4 regions of the Geodermatophilus sp. SYSU D00705 genome follow, and region 1 is predicted to be linked to each of the others. Evidence: riboswitches for the same ligand, from Rfam matches in the RefSeq annotation. Region 1 holds a riboswitch; each other region holds the start of a gene.
The links. Region 1 has a riboswitch for cyclic di-AMP ahead of ACI78Q_RS11225 (C40 family peptidase). Riboswitches for the same ligand answer to the same signal wherever they lie in the genome.

Region 1 (5,269 bases):
AGCTCGCACCCGCGGACAACCTCCCCGCCCGCCGGTTCCTCCCGACGGGTGGCGCCGAGCGGCGTGCGAGCATCGCTCCCCGTGCGGATGCGGGGGGACGGGGACCTGCCCCGCGAGGTCGGTGTGCTGTCGGTCGTGGCCTTCGTGGTCGCGCTGGGCTTCGGGATCGTGGCCCCGGCCATCCCGCTGTTCGCCCGGTCCTTCGGCGTCGGCACGACCGCCGTCGGCCTGGCGGTCAGCGCCTTCGCGTTCTTCCGGTTCGTCTCCGCCTTCGGCGGCGGCTCGCTGGTCGAGCGGCTCGGCGAGCGCGTCGTCCTCACCCTCGGACTGGTCACCGTCGCGGTCACGACGGGCGCGGCCGGCCTGGCCGGCTCCTTCCCGCTCTTCCTGGGGCTGCGCGCGGCCGGCGGGGTCGGCAGCGCGATGTTCACCGTGGCCGCCCTCTCGCTGCTGCTGCGGGTGGCCCCGGCCGCGCACCGCGGCCGGGCGGCGGCGACCTACCAGGGCGGCTTCATCCTGGGCGGCATCGCCGGGCCGGCGGCCGGGGGCCTGCTCGCCGAGCTCTCCCCCAGCCTGCCGTTCGTCCTGTACGCCGGGTTCCTGCTCGTCGCCGGCGGGGTGAGCCTGCTGTTCCTCCGGTCCCCGGCGCCGACCGGGGAGGAGGCAGAACCGGCCGGGGAGGAGGCGGCGCCGGCCGGGGAGGAGGCGACGTCGGCCACCGTCGCCGGCGGCGACCCCGACCCGGACCCAGGCCCCCTGCCGCTGCGCGCGGCGTTCCGGTCGCGGGCCTACCTCGCGGCGCTGGTGGTCAACCTCGGCGTCGGCTGGATGCTGTTCGGCGTCCGCAACTCGCTGGTCCCCCTCTACGTCACCGAGGAGCTCGGGCGCACGGTCACCTGGGCCGGGTTCGGCCTGCTGGCCGGCTCCCTCGCCCAGGCCGTCGGCCTGCTGCGCTCGGGCCGGCTCGCCGACGCGTGGGGACGACGCCCCGCGCTCGTCCTCGGGACGGCGCTCGCCACCGCCGCCACCGCCGTGCTCGCGCTGCCGCCGGCGACCGGGGCGTTCCTGCTCTCGATGGCGGTGTTCGGGTTGGCCGCCTCGCTGCTGTCCAGCGTCCCGGCCGCCCTGGTCGGGGACGTCAGCCCGGCCCGCGGCGGCCGGGTGGTGGCGGTGTTCCAGATGTCGGCCGACCTCGGCGGGATCGTCGGGCCGCTGGCCGCGGGCTGGCTCACCGACGTCGCCGGCTTCCAGGCCGCGTTCGGCGTCACGACGGCGGTGCTGGGCCTCGGCCTGGTCGCCGCCCTCGCGCTGCCGCGGTCCCCCGGCGTCCCGGCCGCTCAGTCGCCCGTCGCGGCCTCCCGGTAGCCCGGCGCCCGCCCGGCCGGACGCGGCGTCCCCGACGCGAGCAGCGGCAGCACCCGCCGGGGCACCAGCTCCGACAGCGCGACGACGCTGGTCGAGCGCACCACCGAGGGCGAGCGGCCCAGCCGCACCAGCGTCTCCTGCAGCGCCGCGTGCGACTCGGCGGCCAGCCGGACCAGCACGTCGCCGGCGCCGGTGGTCACGTGCGCCTCCAGGACGCCGGGGATCGCCCGCAGGTCGGCGGCGACCTCCTCCAGCGCGCCCTGGGCGATCTCCAGGGTCACGAACGCCTGGACGCCGAACCCCGCCGCGGCCGGGTCGACGTCCGGCCCGTACCCCGTGACGACACCGGACTCCTCCAGCCGCCGCAGCCGCGCCTGCACCGTCGCCCTCGCCACCCCGAGCCGGCGGGACAGCTCCAGCACGCCGGCCCGCGGCTGCTCGGTCAGCGCGGTGAGCACCGCCAGGTCGAGCGCGTCCAGCCGGTGGGCCACCGCTCCTCCTCCCCGAGCTGGTCGATCTGACCACCTCGACGCCGTCGACGGCCGCCGTCCTGCCCCGATCGGCCAGCCCGAGACGGTCATCTTGCCCATCCCGGGCGCCCGGAGGTGTGCTGGACGCACGCAGGGAGACGGGATCATCCGGGAGGGCGACATGACCGCCACCGAGCCGCACGGGACCCTCGAGCAGGTCCTCACCGACGACGAGCGCCTGGCCGAGCTCAGCGCCGAGCAGCTGCGGCAGCTGGTCGGGCTGGTCGAGCACGACCCCGCCACCGACCCCTTCCCGGTCAGCGGCTGGGACGCCCTGGTCTGGATCGCGGGCAACGCCACCCAGACCGCCCACTTCTTCCAGTCCGCGTTCGGGATGGAGCTGGTCGCCTACTCGGGGCCGGAGACCGGCAACCGGGACTGCCGGGCCTACGTCCTCCGCTCCGGCGCCGCCCGGTTCGTGGTCACGGGCGCCTACTCCCCGACCAGCCCGCTGGCCGACCACCACCGCCGGCACGGGGACGGCATCGTCGACATCGCCCTGGCCGTGCCCGACGTGGACCGCTGCGTCGCCCACGCCGCGGCCCAGGGGGCGACCGTCCTCGAGCCGCCGCACGACGTCACCGACGAGCACGGCACCGTCCGGCTGGCCGCGATCGCGACCTACGGCGACACGCGGCACAGCCTCGTCGACCGCTCGCGCTACACCGGCCCCTACCTGCCCGGGTACGTGGCGCGGACGTCGGCACACCAGCGGCGCCCGGGTGCGCCGCGGCGGCTGTTCCAGGCGATCGACCACGTCGTCGGCAACGTCGAGCTCGGAGCCATGGACCGCTGGGTGGACTTCTACCGGCGGGTCATGGGCTTCACCAACATGGCGGAGTTCGTCGGCGCGGACATCGCCACCGACTACTCCGCACTGATGAGCAAGGTCGTCGCCAACGGCAACCACCGCGTGAAGTTCCCGCTCAACGAGCCGGCCGCGGGCAGGAAGCGCTCGCAGATCGACGAGTACCTGGAGTTCTACGGCGGCCCTGGCGCCCAGCACGTCGCACTGGCCACCGGCGACATCCTCGCCACCGTCGACGCGATGACCGCCGAGGGCGTGGAGTTCCTCCCGACACCGGACTCCTACTACGAGGACCCGGAGCTGCGGGCCCGCATCGGCACCGTCCGCGTGCCGGTGGAGGAGCTGCAGCGCCGCGGCATCCTGGTCGACCGCGACGAGGACGGGTACCTGCTGCAGATCTTCACCCGGCCGACCGGCGACCGGCCGACGGTGTTCTTCGAGCTGATCGAGCGACACGGTTCGCTCGGCTTCGGCAAGGGCAACTTCAAGGCGCTGTTCGAGGCGATCGAGCGGGAGCAGGAACGCCGCGGCAACCTCTGATCCCGGGCGGTGTCGTCACAGCGCGTCAGCACCGGCCGGGGTGTCCGCGCGAGCCGGTCGCCCGGTTTGTCGCCCCCCTGGTGCCGACCTAGCGTGACGGCGTCCGGACGGGTCGTTCCGTCACTCCCCTGTGACACCGGCCGGACGCCGCCGAACCCTGCGCCGGCCCGTTCCGCCGGCACCAGGGACCGGGGACCCACCGCAGTACTGGGGTGAAGCGACCGCGGCCTCGCGAGGGCCGTGGACGCCGGGCGCCTTCCCGCCCGAACCCGTCAGCTAACTCGGTAGGCGGCTGTGGAAGAGAGGACAGACCCGCCCACCATGGCGACGTCGCACGCCCCTGCCCGCGCGCTGCCCCGCCTCCTGGTCGGCCTCGTCGCCGCCGGCGGGCTCACCCTGACCAGCCTCCCCGCGGCGTCGGCCGCTCCCGGCGATCCGGCCACCTCACAGGACGCCGCCGCGCTCGTCGCCGCCAAGGCCCACGACCTCGAGGTCGTCACCGAGCAGTTCAACGAGGCCCGCGAGCGGCTGCGGACCAGCCAGGACGCCGCCACCGCGGCCGGCGCGGAACTGGCCGCCGCCGAGGACGCCCTCGCCACCGCTCGCGAGCAGGTGCGCGCGGTCGCCCGCGGCGCCTTCACCGGCGACCGGCTGAGCACGCTGTCGGCCATGCTCACCAGCGACTCGCCGGAGGAGCTGCTCGACCGCGTCGGCACGCTGCAGACCATCGCCGACCACAACAACGGCGTCCTCGGCGGGGCCCAGCAGGCCGCCGGCGACGCCGACGCCGCCCGCGCCTCCGCCGAGCAGGCGGCCGCCGACGCGCAGGCCCTGGTCGACCAGGTCGCCGCGAAGCAGGCCGACCTCGACCGGCAGGTGGCGCGGTTCCAGGCCGAGTACGACCGGCTGGTCGCCGAGGAGGAGCGGGCGTCGCGGGAGGCCGCCGAGCGCCGGGCCGCCGAGGAGGCCGCACGGGCCGCCGCCGCTCAGGCCGCCACGACTCAGGCGGCCCCGGCACCAGCCGCCCCCGCACCCGCCGCCCCGCCGGCCCCGGCCGCCGGCGGCGCCCGGTCGGCCGCCGCACCCGCACCCGCGCCTGCTCCCGCCCCCGCCGCGCCCGTGGCCGGCGGCAGCGCCGCCGCGCAGCGGGCCGTCGAGACCGCGCTGGCCCAGCAGGGCGACCCGTACGTGTGGGCCGCGGCCGGGCCCAACTCCTTCGACTGCTCCGGGCTGGTGCAGTACGCCTACGCCGCGGCGGGCATCAGCCTCCCGCACTCCAGCCGGATCCAGTCGACGATGGGGGCCCCCGTCTCGCGGTCGGCACTGCAGCCCGGTGACCTGGTGTTCTTCTACAGCCCGGTCAGCCACGTCGGCATCTACGTCGGCAACGGGCAGATGGTGCACGCCTCCACCTACGGCCAGCCGGTGAAGGTCGCGTCGATCGACTCGATGGGCGGCTACAACAGCGCCCGCCGCATCGCCGGCTGACCGCCCCGCCTGCGGCGATCACGGCGCCGGAACCACGCCGGAGCGGCCTCCGGCGGTCCCGGCGCCATGATCACGGGGAGAGGCGGCACCGTCAGTGGCCGCGCCCCCTGGCCCCTTCCGGCGCCGCTCCGCTCCTCGGTCGCTGGCGCTCCCTGCGATGCTCACGGCACCGTCAGTGGCCGCGGAACGCCTCCTCCAGCCACCACGACGGCTCGTCGGCGGCGACCTTGGCGTCGATGAGCAGCGGCGCCGTACGCGGGCCGGCCACCCAGTCGGCCACCGCGTCGAGGTCCTCGACGCCGCGCACGGTCACCCCGACGAAGCCGTACCCGCGGGCGATCGCCGCCAGGTCGGCGTCGGGGAAGCGGACGGTGTCCAGGGGGTGGCCCTCCGGCCCGAAGTGGTGCACCTCGGCGCCGTAGGCCGCGTCGTCGTAGACGACGACCACCATCGGCAGCCCCAGCCGGACCACCGTCTCCAGCTCCGAGGCGCTCATGAGCGCGCCGCCGTCGCCGAGGGCGGCCACCGGCAGCCGGTC
Region 2 (5,269 bases), on a different contig from region 1:
CCCGCGGTGACGGAGAACTGGTTCACGTGGCCGTAGAGGGTGATCTGACCGTCGGCGTGCTGCACGTACACGGCCAGGCCGAAGCCGCTGGCCGGCCCCGCCTGGAGGACGACGCCGTCCTCCGGCACGTAGATCGGGGTGCCGATGGGGGCGGCGATGTCGATGCCCTGGTGCATCGTGCCCCAGCGGGCGCCGTAGCAGGAGGTGAGCCGGCCGGCGGTCGGCATGCCGGTCGTGCCCTGCGCACGGGCGTCGAGCCGGGCGTTGAAGGCGGCGGCGGGGTCGGCCGCGCCCTGCGCGGCGAGCAGGCGCTCGCCGGCGGCGCGGTACTGCTCGTCGAGAGCGGCCTTCTGCGCCGCGACGGCGTCGTACTCGGACTGCGCCTCGGCGAGGTGGGCGGTGGCGGCCGCCTCGGCCTCGTCGGCGGCGCGGGCGGCCTCGTCGAGCCGGGTCACCGCGGCCCGGGCGGCCCGGTCGGCCTCCTCGACCCGCTGCTCGACGGCGAGGAAGTCGGTCAGCCGCGCGGCGCGCTGGGCGCCGAGGACGTCCATCGTCGCCGCCTGCTGCAGCAACTCGGTGGGGCTCTCGGCGTCGAGGATGAGCTCGATGTCGCCGTAGCGGTTGTCGGCCCCCATGTAGGCCTCCCGCCCCAGGGTGGCGACGTCCTCCTCGGCGGCGGCGACGTCGGCCTGGGCGGTGGCCAGCTCGGCGGCGGTGGCATCGGCCTCAGCCTGGGCGGTGGCCAGCTCCGCGCGGGCGACGAGAGCGGCGTCGGCGGCGGCCTCGGCCTCGACGGTCATCCGCTGCAGCTTCTCCTCGGCGGCGGTGACCAGCTGCTCGATGCGGGCGACCTCGGCGGCCAGGCTCTCCTGCTCGGAGGTGCCGGAGACGGTGGGGGCGGCGAGCGCGGCCGGGGTGCCGGCCAGCAGCCCGCCGACCACGGCGGCGACGACGAGCGCCCGGCGAGGCGCACGCAGCAGCCGGCGGGCCGGCGCTCCGCGCGCAGGCAGGGTCATCAGGTGGTGCAGGGTCGCCAAGGCGACGGTTCTCCCATCCTCGCGACCGCCTACCGAGTTAGCTGACGGGTTCGGGCCGGACGGCGCCCTACCCGCCTGCGTCCCCCTACGCAGGCAGGACTCACCCCAGTGGAACGGTGGGTCCCCGGTCCGTCTCGGCCCCCGGAGGGAGGCGTCGGCGGTTCGGCGGGGCCAGGCCGGTGCCCTCGTGTGTCGAGGAGCGGAACCCGGCGAGGCCGTCGGGAAAACTACCTTGAGTGACCCCCCGCGGTCACGATCGAGTAACACCTCCGGCGCGCCTCGTTGCCCGAAGGAGTGACATCCCGCTACGAGGCGTGAGTACGCGACCCCGGAGAGCTGATCTTCAGGACCGCTCCACCGCTCGCGCGACTCCCGCGGTGACCTGCGAGGACGGCCCGGGCCGCGCGGTGGGCCGCAGGCGGCCCCGGCCACGTCCCGGGCACCGGGCCGCCGCCGCTGAGATGTCGCGCACAGTTCCCCGAAACCGCCCGGCGGGCTCACCCTCACGGCCCCGTCGGCGGCCGGCCGCCATCTGGCAGGCTGGAGCACACCGGGGCGGTAGCTCAGCCGGTCAGAGCATGGGACTCATAATCCCTGGGTCGTGGGTTCGAGCCCCACCCGCCCCACCAATCGGGCCCGCAGGCCGGGGCCTCGGTCCTGCGGGCCTCGTCCCGGTCCCGGCTCAGCTCCCCCGCGGAGCGACCCGCGATGGCCCAGGTGCTATGCCGTCACGTTCGTCCACACGGTGCCGATGTTCTCCTCGCCACCACCGTGAGTCGTCGCGAGCAGGCAAGCGCTCAGCGAGGTCCCCGACGCGGTGAAGGAGAAGGGCTGGCTCACGTCGCTCTCGGCGCCCAGGTGCACCGCCATGGTGAACGGCCTGGACGTGCCCTCCTCCAGGAGGAAGAGGCCCTCACCTCGGTTCAGCCGGTCCGCTGCGTCCCGTGAGGTCACGGTCGCGTTGCCTGACACCTCTTCCCCCGGCTCGAACGTGGCGACGGTGAGCGTCTTCGGACACGTCGTGGTGACGACAGGCACCGTGCCGGCCAGGGCCGCAGGCGCGAGTACGACCCCGATCACCGTCGATGCCGCGACCGCCGGAACTGCCATGCGACGTCTTCTCACAGCCATCGCCCCTCAGCGTTGTAGCGATCGTCACCCGATGGCCGGCCTCGATCCCCTCTCTCGCTCGCGACGGCACAGCTCGCGGGCGACAGGACGGGGACCGTCCTAGCACCGGTCCGGCACGGCTGTCCAGCTGGCCGTACGCGGCGCGCGCCATCCGTGAACACCTAGGGCGGTGGACACACGAACCGCCAGTTCGAGCCGCACCCGCCCCACCGGTTCCCATCCGAGGCGCCGCCATGCTCATGCAGCCCTGAGCCCATCCGCGACCAGCAGGGTGCCGATGACGAGCAACAGCGTGATCAGCACTGCGTCGGTGCACCTGTCGGTCCACACCATCGAGGCACAGGTCACCTCCATCTACCGCAAGCTCGGCACCTCCTCCCCCAACCAGGCCGTCGACCGCGTCCGCGGCCGGCCCCGGGCAGGCGGCTCGGTGGCCGCACGGAGCCTCCCCCGCCGGCTGACGGCGAGAGCCGGCGGCGACCCCGGAGTGGCCCGGCCGGGTCCTCGCCGCGGCAGGTCGTCCTCGAGGGGTGAGGACCGGCCGGCCGAACCAGCAGATCCTCCAGTCACCCACCAGGGCCATGCCCCGGCCGACACAGGGAGGTGCGGCGTGACACAACAGGTGACCGCAGAGGCCCGCGAAGCCGTCGACGAGCTCGGACCGGTCGACTGGATCGTCGTCGAGTTCCCCGGGAGCAGGTTCAACGGAGAGATCGCCCCCGCCCTCGCCGAGCTGGTCGACCGCGGCATGGTCCGGGTCCTGGACCTGCTGCTCATCCGGAAGGACGACGACGGGACGCTCGACTTCTTCGAGCTCGGCGACGTCACCGAGTCCGACGTCGGCGCCCTGCGGGCCTACGAGGGCGAGCTCGCGATGCTGCTCAGCGAGCAGGACGTCCTGGCCGTCGCAGCGGCCATCGAGCCAGGGAGCACCGCGGCGCTGCTGGTCTGGGAGAACACCTGGGCGGCCCCGTTCGCCTCGGCCGTCCGGCACGCCGGCGGCCAGCTGGTGGCCAGCGGCCGCATCCCGGTCCAGGCCATGCTCGCCGCGCTCGACGAGGACGACGCGAGACAGGAGGACTGACATGCCACTGGCAGCCAGGAGGATGCGCCGGGCCGCGGTCATCGGGCCCGCCCCGGTCGCCCGCACCGCTGTGACCGTTGGGACCGCCGCGGTCGTCGCCCACGGAGTGGCGAGGCGCACCGACCGCCGGGAGGACCGGCGAGAGGACCGGCGAGAGGACCGACGCTACCGACGTCGCTGACCGCTTCGCCGGCAGCGCACCCCGCCTCAGCCGCGACAGATGCGCCCTCCGGTCCGGCCGGGTGCTGCGCCGCGTCGGAGGCGCCTCGGGTCGCCCCGAGCACTCTCCTGCGGAGGCCACGTGGCCCGGAGGGGGCAGCATGCTGTTCTTCGGGCTGAACACCTGGGTGCTGGCGGCTCTGCTCGGTCTGGTCATGATCGGCACGACGCTCGGCGGGCTGTTCATCGGCCAGCGGATGGGCCGTTCATCGGACAGGTTCCGAGAGCCGCTCGGGGTGCTGCAAGGGGCGCTCATCGGCTTCATGGGCCTGCTCCTCGCCTTCGGCCTCAGCCTCGCCCTGGGACGGTACGAGACCCGCAGGGCCGACACCGTCGACGAAGCCAACGCCATCGGTACGACCTACCTGCGCGCGCAGACCCTTCCCGAGCCGATGCGCACCGAGACGCTCGACGTGCTGCGGCGGTACACCCGGACCAGCATCGAGATCGCCGACTCGGTGCCGGGAAGCCCCGCCCAGCAGGCGGCACTGTCAGCGAGTGAGCGCGACCAGCGCCGGCTCTGGTCGCTGGCCGGAGACGCTCTCGAGCGAGAACCGGTCGCCAGTGCCCCCCGTCTGTACGTCGAGTCGCTCAACGAGATGTTCGACGCGCAGTCCACCCGTGTGTACGCACTGACGAACCGTGTGCCGACGGCCGTGCTCGTCGTGGAGGTCGTCGGGGCTGCTGTGGCTCTCGGCGCGCTGGCCCTCCACCTCGCCCTGCACCTGTCCTCCATCCGGCGCGGTCTGGCCACGACGGTGGTCGCGGCCCTGCTCGTCACGGTCCTGCTCGTGGTGACCTTCGACCTCGACCGCCCGGCCAGGGGCCTCATCCGGGTCCCGGCGACCCCCCTCGTGGACGTCCATGCCTCCATGTCCGGTCCACCCGCATCCAGCGCTCCCGACTGAGGGCCGCGCACCGAGCCGGAGACAAGGAGGCTTGACACCCGCCGAGGGTGTCAAGCACGCTTGTCGCGACAAGCCCCCTTGACCACCTCGAGGTGTCCGTTGGAGAACGACGTCCGTGCGCTGCGGCTGGCCTGCGGGCTCTCGCAGCGCGAGCTGGCCGAGGCGCTGGAGGTCTCGCGGCAGACGGTCAACTCCATCGAGACCGGCCGCTACGACCCCTCGCTCCCCCTGGCCATCGCGATCGCCCGCCACTTCCAGCGCACCGTCGAGGAGATCTTCCATGTCGACTGACCGACGCACCGGCACCCAGACGGCGCTGGCGCTCGGCGCCGTCCTCGCGGCGGTCGCGCTGCTCATCGCCGTCGGGCTGCTGCTGCAGGAGTACGGGCCGGGCAACACGGGGCTGGGCTTCCTCCAGGGCGCGGCGGTGGCGCTGGTCGCCGTCGCGGTGATGGCGTGGCGGGTGCGCCGGCGTCCGGGTTCGGCCACGAGCTTCGAGCGGGCGTGGACGCAGACCGGTGACGAGCGGGACGACGCCCTGCTCACCCGGGCCCTGGCCGTGCTCGGCCTGCTCGCCCTGCCGCTGACCGGGGTCGCGGCGCTCGCGATCGGGCTCGGCGCCCGCGTGGAGGTGGTGCTGGCCCTGTTGCTGTTCGCGGAGGTGGCCGTGGGCGCGACCGCGTTCGCGGTGGTCAGCCGCCGGAGCTGAGGTCGTGTCGCTGCACGCCGAGGCCGCCGGCCCGCCCGGCGCGCCGGCGATCGTGTTCCTGCACGGCGTCGGGGTGGCGAGCTGGATGTGGTGGCAGCAGGTGCCGGCGTTCGCCGACCACCTCTGCCTGGGCGTGGACCTGCCGGGGCACGGCCGCAGCCGCGACGTGCCGTGGACCTCG
Region 3 (5,269 bases), on a different contig from region 1:
GGTGCTGCACCGGGTGCGGGCCGAGGGCGTGGACACCCGTGCGGTGCGCCGGGTGCCGGACCGCCCGACCGGCCTCTACCTGCGCGAGGAGGTCGCCGGGGCGCTGCGGGTCCACTACTACCGCCGCGGCTCGGCGGCCTCGACCCTCGCCCCGGGCGCCTTCGACCCCGCCGTCCTCGAGGGTGCGGCCTTCCTGCACCTCACCGGGATCACCGGGGCGCTCTCCCCGGAGGCCGCGGAGTTCCTGCCGTGGGCGGCACGGACGGCGCGGGCGGCGGGCGTGCGCGTGAGCTACGACGTCAACTACCGCAGCCGACTGTGGGAGCCGGCCGCGGCCCGCGCCGCCAGCGAGGCGATGTTCCCGCACGTCGACGTCCTGCTGGCCGGCCACGACGAGGTCCGCGCCCTGTGGGGCTGGGACGACGACACGTGCCTGGAGCGGCTGGCCGACGCCGGGCCCGCCGAGGTCGTGCTCAAGCTCGGCGCGCGCGGCTGCGCGGCCCGGGTGGACGCCGAGCGGCTGACCTCCCCGGGGTTCCCCGCCCGACAGCTCGACCCGGTCGGTGCCGGCGACGCGTTCGCCGCCGGCTACCTCGCGGCCACCCTGTGGGGCTGCGGTCCGGCCGAGCGCCTGCGCACCGCCAACGCCATGGGCGCCTTCTGCGTGCAGGACCGCGGCGACTACGAGGGCCTGCCCAGCCGCCGTGAACTGACCGCGTTCCTGGACCGGACCGTCGACCTCGGGAGGTGACGATGCACCCCGACGACCCCGCCGGCGTGCTCGAGGGTGTCTACGTGGCGAACGTGACGCCCTTCCGCGACGACGAGCGCTTCAGCATCGACGTCGACTCCTACCTGGGCCACGTCCGCTGGCTGGCCGGGCAGGGCGTGGCCGGGGTCATCCCGTTCGGCACCAACGGCGAGGGGCCGTCGGTGTCCCCGCGGGAGAAGCTGGCCGTGCTGGAGGCCCTGCTGCCGGAGGTGGGGCCGCTGCACGTCGTCCCGACGGTGGCGGAGGGGAACCTGCCGGACACCCTGGACCTGCTGGCGCAGTTGGCGGACCTGCCGGTGCGGGCGGTGATGGTGCTCCCGCCGTACTACTTCCGGCCGGCCGCGGCCGAGGGCCTGCGGGTGTTCTACGAGCGGGTCCTGGCCGCCACCCGGCACCCGGTGGTCGTCTACCACATCCCCAAGTACGCGGTGCCCGTCCCCGCGGAGCTCGTGACCGCGCTGCCGGTGTGGGGGGTGAAGGACTCCGGCGGGGAGGCCGGCTACGCCGAGGCCGTGCACGCGGCGGGCAAGGGCGTGCTGGTCGGTACCGAGGACGACCTGCCGGCCCGCCTGCTGACCGCCACCGGCTCGATCTCCGCGCTGGCCAACATCGTCCCCGAGCAGGTCGTCGCGCTCCACCAGCACGTCCGCGGCGGGCGGGCGGCCGACGCCGCGGCGCTGTCGGCCCACCTGCAGCAGGTGCGGGCGATGACCAAGGAGTTCGTCGCGCCGGGGCTGCTCAAGCGCATCGCCGAGCGGCGGCACGGGCACCCCATGGGCACCGTGCGCCCGCCCCTGGTGCCGGTGCCGGCGTCCTTCGACGCCGCGGCCGCGGTCGAGCGCGCCGTGGCGGTCCCCGTCGGCTGAGGGTCCAGCCCCTACACCGTCCGGCCGTCGATCGGGCGCTGCGCGACGCGGGTCACCCGACGAAACGACGGCCACGGATTGTCACAACTGCATAACGACGGTTACGGTGGGGTGGTCCGCTCGACCGTCGCGTCCCCGCCCGGGGAGCCCCGAACGGACGCCGCCGAGTCGCCCTCCGGGGTGAGCCGGGGACCCATCGCAGTACTGGGGTGAATCCCGCTCCGGGCATCCGTCCGGAGCGAGTAGGGCTGCTTCCCGCCCGAACCCGTCAGCTAACTCGGTAGGCGGCCATCGGAAGAACGGAGAGCCGCCGGATGGCGCGCCCTTGCCCTGCAGCACGACCCCGCCCGAGCCGGTACCGCCCGAGCCGGGTGCGCCCGCGCACCTGATCGCACGCGGCCGTCCCTGACGCACGCCGCCCGCGGGCCCACCTCGAGCACCTCCGCTCGACCGGCTGACCGCCGCTTCCCCGGTGACCCGCGCAGGCGCCCGGACGACCGCAGCCCCGCTGCTCGCTCGCCCCCGCAGCCCGCCGCCCCCCGGCGCGCCGCTGCGCCGTAGACCCCGGAGCACACCCCCTCATGGACCCCCGCACGACAACCGGTCGCGCCGCCGACCGCCGCAGCGGTTCGCGCCGCCGTCCCCCGGCGACCGTCCGCCGTCCCGCGCTGTACCTCGGCGTGGCCACCGCCGGCGCCCTCATGGTCAACGTCCTGTTCGGCTCGGACCCGGCCGCGCAGGCCGAGGCCGGGCCGTCGGAGTCGGTCAGCGTCGCCGCTGAGCTCGGGCTGACCGCCGACTCCGCCCCCGCCGCCCAGGCGACGCCGGACCTGGAGGCGCTCGAGCAGCTGACCGCCAGCCGCAGCAGCCGCGAGGCCGAGCAGACCGCGGCGCAGCAGGCCCAGGCCGCCGCCGACCAGGCCGAGCTGGACCGCCGGAAGGCCGAGGAGGAGGCCGCAGCGCGGGCCGCCGAGGCGGCCAAGGCCGCCGAGGCCGCGAAGGCCGCCGAGGCCGCGAAGGCCGCCGAGGCCGCGAAGGCCGCCGAAGCGGCGAAGGCCGCCCAGGCGGCGAAGGCCGCCCCGCAGCGTTCCGGTGGGTCCGCCGGAACGGCCGCGGCCTCGGGGAGCGTCGCGGCCACCACCGTCGCGCGCATCACCAACACCGCCGGGCCCACCAAGCCCCCGGCGCAGGCGGCCGCCAACGCGGTGGTCAGCAACGTGCCCGGCGCCGCCGGCATCACCATCGGCGGCACCCGTGCCAGCGCCGCCGACCCGGGCGGCCACCCCTCGGGCCTGGCGCTGGACTACATGACCAGCTCCGCGCTCGGGGACACGATCGCCCAGTACCACATCGCCCACTGGGACGAGCTGGGCGTGGACTACATCATCTGGAAGCAGCGGATGCTCAGCTCGCCGAACGGTGCCTGGAAGGCCATGGCCGACCGCGGCAGCCCGACGGCCAACCACATGGACCACGTCCACGTGAACTACCGGGGCTGACCGCCTCCCCGGCGGTCACGGCCGCCCGTGCGCGTCGCGGGCGGCCGCGACCACCTCGGTCAGCGTCTCGTCGTCCCGGGCGACCCACGCCCGGCCGTCGTCGGTCAGCACGAGCGGGCGCTGGACCAGCCTCGGGTGCTGCACCAGCAGCCGGATCCACGTGTCGGCGTCCCGGGGGAGGTCCCGCAGCCCGAGCTCGCGGGCCAGCGGCTCGGACATCCGCGTGACGTCCCACGGCTGCAGCCGCAGCGCGCCCAGCGCGGCGCGCAGCTCCGCCTCGGTCGGCGGGTCGTCGAGGTAGCGGCGCAGCGTGTACTCCACGCCGGCCTCCTCCAGGTGGTCGCGTGCGGTGCGGCACTTGGAACAGGACGGGTTGAACCAGACCTCCACGAGCCGACCCTAGGGCTGCCCACGCCGATCGGCAGACGTCCTAGACATCTGTTGCGGGGTGCACCGGTCGGCGGCATGCTGGTCGGCGGGCGGGGCCCTGGGGCGTTCCCTCGGGTGCGCCCCGCCCGCCAACGTCCGACACGGGGGTTTGGGCGGCGCCGCCCGAGGGCACCCCGTCGGCCGACCGGCCCCGGCGTGGCCGTGAAACCCCCGCGCCGGGGCCGTGGCGCGTGCGCACCCGGGCCGGCCCCGGTGTCGCGCCGGACACATCCGGCCGACACGCCCAGCGGCCGCGTCTCGCCGGGGTAGGGCACCCGCCATGGCACAGACACGGTTGAAGCCGGTGGGCGAGCAGGTCGTCGTCGTGATGGGCGCGTCGAGCGGCATCGGCCGCGCGACCGCGGCCCGGTTCGCCGCCGAGGGCGCGCGGGTCGTCGTCGCGGCACGGGGCGAGGCGGGGCTGCGGTCCCTCGTCGAGGAGATCCGGGCGGCCGGCGGCGAGGCCTGCGCCGTGGTCGCCGAGGTCGCCGACGCGGCCCAGGTGCGACGGGTGGCCCAGCGCGCGGTCGACGAGTACGGCCGGCTGGACACGTGGGTGCACGCCGCCGCCGTCCTGCTCGTCGCCCCGTTCGAGGAGACGACGCCGGAGGAGTTCCAGCGGGTCGTCGACGTCAACCTGATGGGCCAGGTCCACGGGGCCATGGCCGCCGTGGCGCACCTGAGGCGGGACGGCGGTGCGTTCGTCTCCATCTCCTCGATGGGCGCCAAGCGCGGGGTGCCCCTCCAGACGGCCTACTGCGCGACCAAGCACGGCATCGACGGGTTCCTGGAGACGCTCCGGACCGAGGTGCGCCGGGAGGGCCTGCCGGTCAGCATCACCCAGGTCCTGCCCGCGACCATCAACACTCCGCTGTTCGACCAGGCGCGGACGAAGATCGGCGTCAAGCCCGTCGCGCCGCCGCCGATCTACCAGCCCGAGGTCGTGGTGGAGGCCGTCCTGCACGCCGCGGCGCACCCGGTCCGGGACGTCGTCGCCGGCGGGTCGGCGAAGGCGCTGATCCTCGGCGAGAAGCTCGCCCCCCGCCTGGTCGACGCGCTCATGACCCGCTTCGGGTTCGAGGCCCACGACACGGGCGTGCCCAAGCCGGCCGACGCGCCGGACAACCTCTTCGCCCCCCTGGACGGGTTCGACACCGCCCGGGACGGGTTCGAGGGCCAGGCGCGGGAGCGCAGCCTGTACACGTCGCTGCGGCGGCACCCCGTCGTCGGCCGGATCCCGCTGGCGGCGGAGGCGCTGGCCGCGGCGGGTCTGGTCCTCCGGCCGCTGATCCCGTAGTCAGCGGCCGGAGGCGGCCGCGGCGCGGTCCACGAGGCGGACCACCCGCCGCGGGACGTCGGCGATCGCGCTGTGGCCGGCGAACGGCAGCAGGCGGAAGCGGGCGGAGGGCACCAGGAGCGCCAGCCACGCGGCCTGGCTCAGCGTCATGACGTCGTGGGTGCCCTGCGCGACGACGACCGGGCAGTCGACGGCCCAGTAGTCGATCGTGGCCTCGCGCACGACGGCGGAGCGGACCAGTCGCCAGAAGTCCTCGGTGTCGGCGAACGCGCGGACCAGTGCCGCGGCCTCCGCGGTCGGCGTGCGCCATCCGCGCGCCCGCAGGAGGCTCAGTGCCGCCGTGCGCGGCACGGCCCCGTGGAGCACGGCGTCGGCGACCGGGGCGAGTGCGCCGAAGCCCAGGCGG
Region 4 (5,269 bases), on a different contig from region 1:
AGACGGCCACGCCGGTGGCCCCCGGGCCGAGGCCACGGGCGGCCGCCAGCGGCGCGGCGGTGGCGAAGAGGACGAGTCCGGGAGCCGCGCCGCCGGCGAAGAGCACCCACAGCGCGACGAGCGCCCCGCCCGGGACCGGCTCCGCCCCGCGCACCCGGCCGCTCCGGGGCACCCGGTCCGCCGGGGCGAGGACGGCGGCGAGCGCGAGCAGCGCGGCCGTCGTCCCGGCCAGGACGGCGAGGCACGTGCGCCACCCCGCGGCGGGCAGCGCCGCCGGCGCCACGAGCCCGAGCAGCACCGGCCCGGCCGCGTAGGCCCCCACCACCACGCCGCTGGCGGTGCCGCGCCGCCGCTCGGGGACGCGGGCGGCCAGCGACACGGCGACGCCGTAGCCCAGCCCGTTGGCCGCCCCGAACAGCAGCCCGACGCCCAGCCACGGCAGCTCCGGCCGCTGCGCCGCGGCGGTCAGCCCCAGCCCGGTGCCGGCCAGGACGGCGGCGGCGGCCAGCAGCGCCCGCGGCCCGTACCGCCGCAGGCCGCGGCCCACCCCCAGCAGGCCGACGGTGAAGACCACGACCGCGGCCGCGAACACCCCGGGCCCGCTGCCGGGCGCCGCGCCGGTGTCGGCGCCCACCTGCGGCGCCACCAGGCTCCAGGCGAACAGCGTCCCCACCGCGAGGTCCGCGAGGACGCCGGCGGTGACCAGGCGGAGCGTCAGGGCAGGCCCGGAGGGTCCGTCGTCGGCTGGGGGTCTGGCCACGGTCCTCCCGGGATGACCTCGAGGCACGAGGCGGCCAGGATGGGCCACCCGGCGCCCCGGCAGCCACCCCCGTCGACGGCGCAGGGACGACTCCCGGTGGAGGCGCCGGCGTGCTTGGCTCCCGGCACGGTCCCCGAGGAGGCCCGATGCCCGTCCAGCTGAACCACACCATCGTCGCGGCCCACGACCGGGACGAGTCGGCGCGCTTCCTGACCGACGTCCTCGGCCTCGCGCCGCCGACCACCTACGGCCCGTTCGCCGTCGTCACCCTGGCCAACGGCGTCTCGCTGGACTTCATGGCGGAGGACCCGGTCATCCCGCGGCACTACGCGTTCCTGGTCACCGAGGAGGAGTTCGACCAGATCCTCGGCCGGATCCGCGCCCGCGGCCTCGAGCACTGGGCCGACCCGTTCGCGTCCCGGCCGGGTGAGATCAACACCAACGACGGCGGCCGCGGCGTCTACTGGCCCGACCCGAACGGCCACGTGCTCGAGGCGATCACCCGCCCGTACGGCGGCTGAGGCACCGCCCGGACACTCGCGGCCGCGCGTCTCGCGGCGCGGCGCACCGCCGGTCGGACGCGCGCTGCGCCGGTCCCGCGGAGCCGGCGGTGCACGAGGACACCGGCAACCAGGCCCCCCCCCCCCCCGATCCCCGGCGACACGCCAGGGCGGCCGTGAGTGACCTCACCGACCCCACCCGCACCTCGCGGCGCGACCAGCGACTTCCCCGCACGGCCCCTCGCTTGTGACCGGCGTTACGGCGACAGTCCACATCACGCGTCGTAGCGTTTTGGCTGCGTTCAGCTAAGAGAACGTGGCACCGGTCCGCCAAACCCTGCCCACCGGCTGCTCACCAGATCCCTCAGGGCAGGGGTGGGGGACCCAACGTTCCCGGCGCGTCCGACGCGCCTCGGGGTGAAGCCGCGCACCGCGGCCGGGCACCGATCGCCCGAACCCGACAGCTCACCTCGCCGGCGGTGATCGGAGACCACACACCCATGGCAAAGCACCGCGCGCCTCGTTACGTCCGCACCAAGAAGGCGCTCTCGAAGGCCCCCGTCGCAGCCGGCGCCACCGTCGTCGGGATGGGCATCCTCAGCACCCCGGCCAACGCCGCCACCACCCACGACTGGACCGGCGTGGCCCAGTGCGAGTCCGGTGGCGACTGGGCCATCAACACCGGCAACGGCTACCACGGCGGCCTGCAGTTCAGCCCGTCGACCTGGGCCGCGTACGGCGGCACCGACTTCGCGCCCCGGGCGGACCTCGCCACCCCCGCCCAGCAGGTCGAGATCGCCGAGCACGTGCTCGCCGGCCAGGGCATCGGCGCCTGGCCGGCCTGCGGCAAGCTGCTGACCGACGGCACCACCGCCGCCGCCACGGCTCCCGCGGCTCCCGCGGCTCCCGCCGCCGCGCCCGCCGCGGCGCCCGCCCCGGAGGGTCCGGCCGCCGACACCGCCGCGCCGTCCGCCGACCACACCGTCCGGCGCGGCGACACCGTGGCCGAGATCGCCGCCGCCCACGGGGAGTCATGGCGGCCGCTCTACGAGCGCAACATCGCGGTCATCGGCGCCGACCCGAACCTGATCTTCCCGGGTCAGGTGCTGCTGACCAGCGGGGCGGCGGCGGCCGCTCCGGCGGCGGCGGCCGCTCCGGCGGTGGCTGCCCCGGCGGCGGCTGCCCCGGCGGCGGCTGCCCCCGTGGACGCCGCGCCGGTGGACGCCGCGCCGGCCAACGTGGCCGCGCCGGCTTCCGCTCCCGACGTGGATCCCGCCCCCGTCGTCACGCCGGAGCCGGCCGCGGCGCCCGCGCCGGAGGTCACCCCGCTGCCCGAGGTCGAGCCGACCCCGGCCGCCGCGGTGATCAGCAACAGCGCCGGCGCCGTCCAGCCCAGCGCGCAGGCCGCCGCCGACGCGCTGGTCACCAACGTGCCCGGCGTCGCCGGCATCACCATCGGCGGGACCCGCGCCAGCGCCGCCGACCCGCACGGCCACCCGTCCGGCCTCGCGCTGGACTACATGGTCGGCTCCGACGCCGCGCTCGGCGACGCGATCGTGGCCTACCACGTCGCCCACTGGGACGAGCTCGGCGTGGAGTACGTGATCTGGCAGCAGCGGATCCTGACCTCGCCGACCGGCGCCTGGAAGGCGATGGCCGACCGTGGCGGCGCGACGGCCAACCACATGGACCACCCGCACGTGAACTACCGGGCCTGACGACCGGCCCGCACCGGGGTTCCCTCCAGCGGCCCCCCACCCGATCCCGGGTGGGGGGCCGCTGCCGTCGCGGCTGCCGCACCCGGTCGTCGTCGGCAGACTGGGAGCGTGACTCCCCCGCCGTCCGACGACCCGGCCGCGCGCGGCGTCGTCCGCCTGTTCAACACCGCCGGCGGGCGCACCCTGTGCCTGGCCGGGGACGTCGACGAGGCGGCCGTCGCCGCCTTCCTGCGCCGCTACGGCCGCGAGCCGGTCCGGGTCGAGGTGATCGACGCCGGCTCGGTGACCGGCCTGTCCGCACCCGCCCTGGAGCTGCTCCTCGACCACCTCGACGCCGCCGAGCGGGCCGGGCGGGCGGTGACCGTACGCCGCTCGCCGCCGGTGGACCGGGCCCTCGCCGCCGCCCGCTGACGGCCCCTCGGGACGGCGGACGTGGGTAGCGTTCCGCCGTGACCGTCGAGACCAACTGGGCCGGCAACCACACCTACCGGGCGCAGCGGCTGCACCGGCCGACGACCCTCGAGCAGGTGCAGGAGATCGTCGCCGCCGCCCCGCGCATCCGGGTGCTCGGCTCGCGGCACTCCTTCACCGGCATCGCCGACTCCGCGGAGCTCCTCTCGCTGGAGGCCGTGCACGCCGCGGGCTCCCCGCTCGCCGGGATCGACGTCGACCTGGCCGCCGGCACGGTCACGCTCGGCGGCGGCGTCCGGTACGGCGAACTCGCCGACGTGCTGCGCGACGCCGGTGCCGCGCTGCACAACACGGCGTCCCTCCCGCACATCTCCGTGGCCGGGGCGGTCGCCACGGCCACCCACGGCTCCGGCGTGACCAACGGCAACCTGGCCACCGCCGTCGCGGCGCTGGAGCTGGTCACCTCCGACGGCGAGCTCGTCCGCGCCGCCCGCGGCGACGCGGACTTCGACGGGATGGTGGTCGGGCTCGGCGCCCTCGGCGCGGTCACCGCCCTCACCCTCGACGTCGAGCCCGCGTTCGAGGTGGAGCAGCGGGTGTTCGAGGGGCTGTCGTGGGACGCCCTCGCCGAGCACTTCGACGAGGTCGTCGCGTCCGGCTACAGCGTCAGCCTCTTCACCCTGTGGGGCGAGGACGTCGAGATGGTGTGGGTCAAGTCCCGCACCGATGGGACCCCTGCCCCCGAGGGCGACCTCTTCGGCGCCGTCCCGGCCACCGTCGACCGCAACCCGGTCCCTGGCCTGGACCCCACCCCGTGCACCCCGCAGCTCGGCCGGCGCGGGCTCTGGTCGGACCGCCTGCCGCACTTCCGCATGGGCTTCACCCCGAGCGTCGGCGACGAGATCCAGTCGGAGTACCTGCTCCCCGTCCGCTGGGCCCTCGACGCGATCACCGCGATCCGCGGCCTCGGGGCGCGCCTCCGGCCACTGCTGCTCACCTGCGAGATCCGCACCGTCGCTGCCGACCGGTTGTGGCTGAGCGGCTCGTACGGCGGGGACGCCGTCGCGTTCCACTTCACCTGGCGGCGGGACCCGGCCGGCGTCGACGCCGTGGTGGCCGACCTCGAGCGGGTGCTCGCGCCGTTCTCCGCCCGGCCGCACTGGGGGAAGGTCTTCGCCGCCGGTGCGGCCGAGATCGCCCCGCTGTACGAGCGGCACGCCGACTTCGTGGACCTCGTCGCACGCATGGACCCGCGGGGCGCGTTCGGCAACGACTGGCTGGAGGAGAAGGTGCTGGGCCGCTGACCGCTCCCCCGGCGACCTCGGACCCTGGTGGACGACGGTCGGCGCGGCGATCCTCGCAGGCCACGGGGACGACCGGCACGGGGAGTTCGGGGTGCTCGGCATGACGCGGACCGCGCCCACGGCGACCGTGCCGGCCTCGACGTGGCGGACCCGCGGCGCGTACTGGTGGCTGCTGCTCAGCGCCCTGGCCGTCGCCGTGTTCGCCCCGCTGCCCTACCTGACCGCCCCGCTCACCGACCTCGACGGCCTGGAGGTGGCGGCCAACCACGCCGACCGCTCGGTGCCGGTCCGGCTGGCCTTCTACCTGCACGTCGGCGCCGGCGGCCTCGCGCTGCTGCTGTCGCCGCTGCAGTTCGCCGCCCGCCTGCGGCGGCGCGCCCCGCGGGTCCACCGGGCCGTCGGACGCGTCACCGTCACGGCGATCGCGGTGGCCGGGCCGGCCGGCTTCGTCCTCGCGCCGCTCAGCCTCGCCGGACCGGTCGGGACCGCCGGGTTCGGCCTGCTGGCGCTGCTGTGGCTGGCCTGCGCCGCCACGGCGTTCCGGGCCATCCGCCGCGGGGACGTCGCCGCGCACCG

Region 2: another riboswitch for cyclic di-AMP. It lies ahead of ACI78Q_RS11835 (M23 family metallopeptidase); the one in region 1 lies ahead of ACI78Q_RS11225 (C40 family peptidase).
Region 3: another riboswitch for cyclic di-AMP. It lies ahead of ACI78Q_RS16630 (hypothetical protein); the one in region 1 lies ahead of ACI78Q_RS11225 (C40 family peptidase).
Region 4: another riboswitch for cyclic di-AMP. It lies ahead of ACI78Q_RS16715 (LysM peptidoglycan-binding domain-containing protein); the one in region 1 lies ahead of ACI78Q_RS11225 (C40 family peptidase).

What each region holds. Positions count from the first base shown of each region.
Region 1 is NZ_JBJGYT010000011.1:72,625-77,893, forward strand. It holds gene ACI78Q_RS11210 (MFS transporter) at 88-1,365, shown strand; gene ACI78Q_RS11215 (Lrp/AsnC family transcriptional regulator) at 1,338-1,856, opposite strand; gene hppD (4-hydroxyphenylpyruvate dioxygenase) at 2,017-3,243, shown strand; cyclic di-AMP (ydaO/yuaA leader) riboswitch at 3,407-3,549, shown strand; gene ACI78Q_RS11225 (C40 family peptidase) at 3,565-4,731, shown strand; gene ACI78Q_RS11230 (thiamine pyrophosphate-binding protein) at 4,904-5,269, opposite strand, start outside.
Region 2 is NZ_JBJGYT010000012.1:52,675-57,943, forward strand. It holds gene ACI78Q_RS11835 (M23 family metallopeptidase) at 1-1,016, opposite strand, end outside; cyclic di-AMP (ydaO/yuaA leader) riboswitch at 1,049-1,187, opposite strand; tRNA gene ACI78Q_RS11840 (tRNA-Ile) at 1,590-1,666, shown strand; gene ACI78Q_RS11845 (hypothetical protein) at 1,758-2,147, opposite strand; gene ACI78Q_RS11850 (DUF6325 family protein) at 2,779-3,252, shown strand; gene ACI78Q_RS11855 (bestrophin-like domain) at 3,573-4,379, shown strand; gene ACI78Q_RS11860 (helix-turn-helix transcriptional regulator) at 4,479-4,670, shown strand; gene ACI78Q_RS11865 (hypothetical protein) at 4,660-5,088, shown strand; gene ACI78Q_RS11870 (alpha/beta fold hydrolase) at 5,093-5,269, shown strand, end outside.
Region 3 is NZ_JBJGYT010000022.1:35,114-40,382, reverse strand. It holds gene ACI78Q_RS16640 (sugar kinase) at 1-751, shown strand, start outside; gene ACI78Q_RS16635 (dihydrodipicolinate synthase family protein) at 754-1,638, shown strand; cyclic di-AMP (ydaO/yuaA leader) riboswitch at 1,790-1,940, shown strand; gene ACI78Q_RS16630 (hypothetical protein) at 2,220-3,137, shown strand; gene ACI78Q_RS16625 (ArsC/Spx/MgsR family protein) at 3,153-3,527, opposite strand; gene ACI78Q_RS16620 (SDR family oxidoreductase) at 3,847-4,863, shown strand; gene ACI78Q_RS16615 (alpha/beta fold hydrolase) at 4,864-5,269, opposite strand, start outside.
Region 4 is NZ_JBJGYT010000022.1:55,204-60,472, forward strand. It holds gene ACI78Q_RS16705 (MFS transporter) at 1-760, opposite strand, end outside; gene ACI78Q_RS16710 (VOC family protein) at 907-1,281, shown strand; cyclic di-AMP (ydaO/yuaA leader) riboswitch at 1,604-1,754, shown strand; gene ACI78Q_RS16715 (LysM peptidoglycan-binding domain-containing protein) at 1,761-2,978, shown strand; gene ACI78Q_RS16720 (hypothetical protein) at 3,087-3,389, shown strand; gene ACI78Q_RS16725 (FAD-binding protein) at 3,428-4,693, shown strand; gene ACI78Q_RS16730 (DUF2306 domain-containing protein) at 4,794-5,269, shown strand, end outside.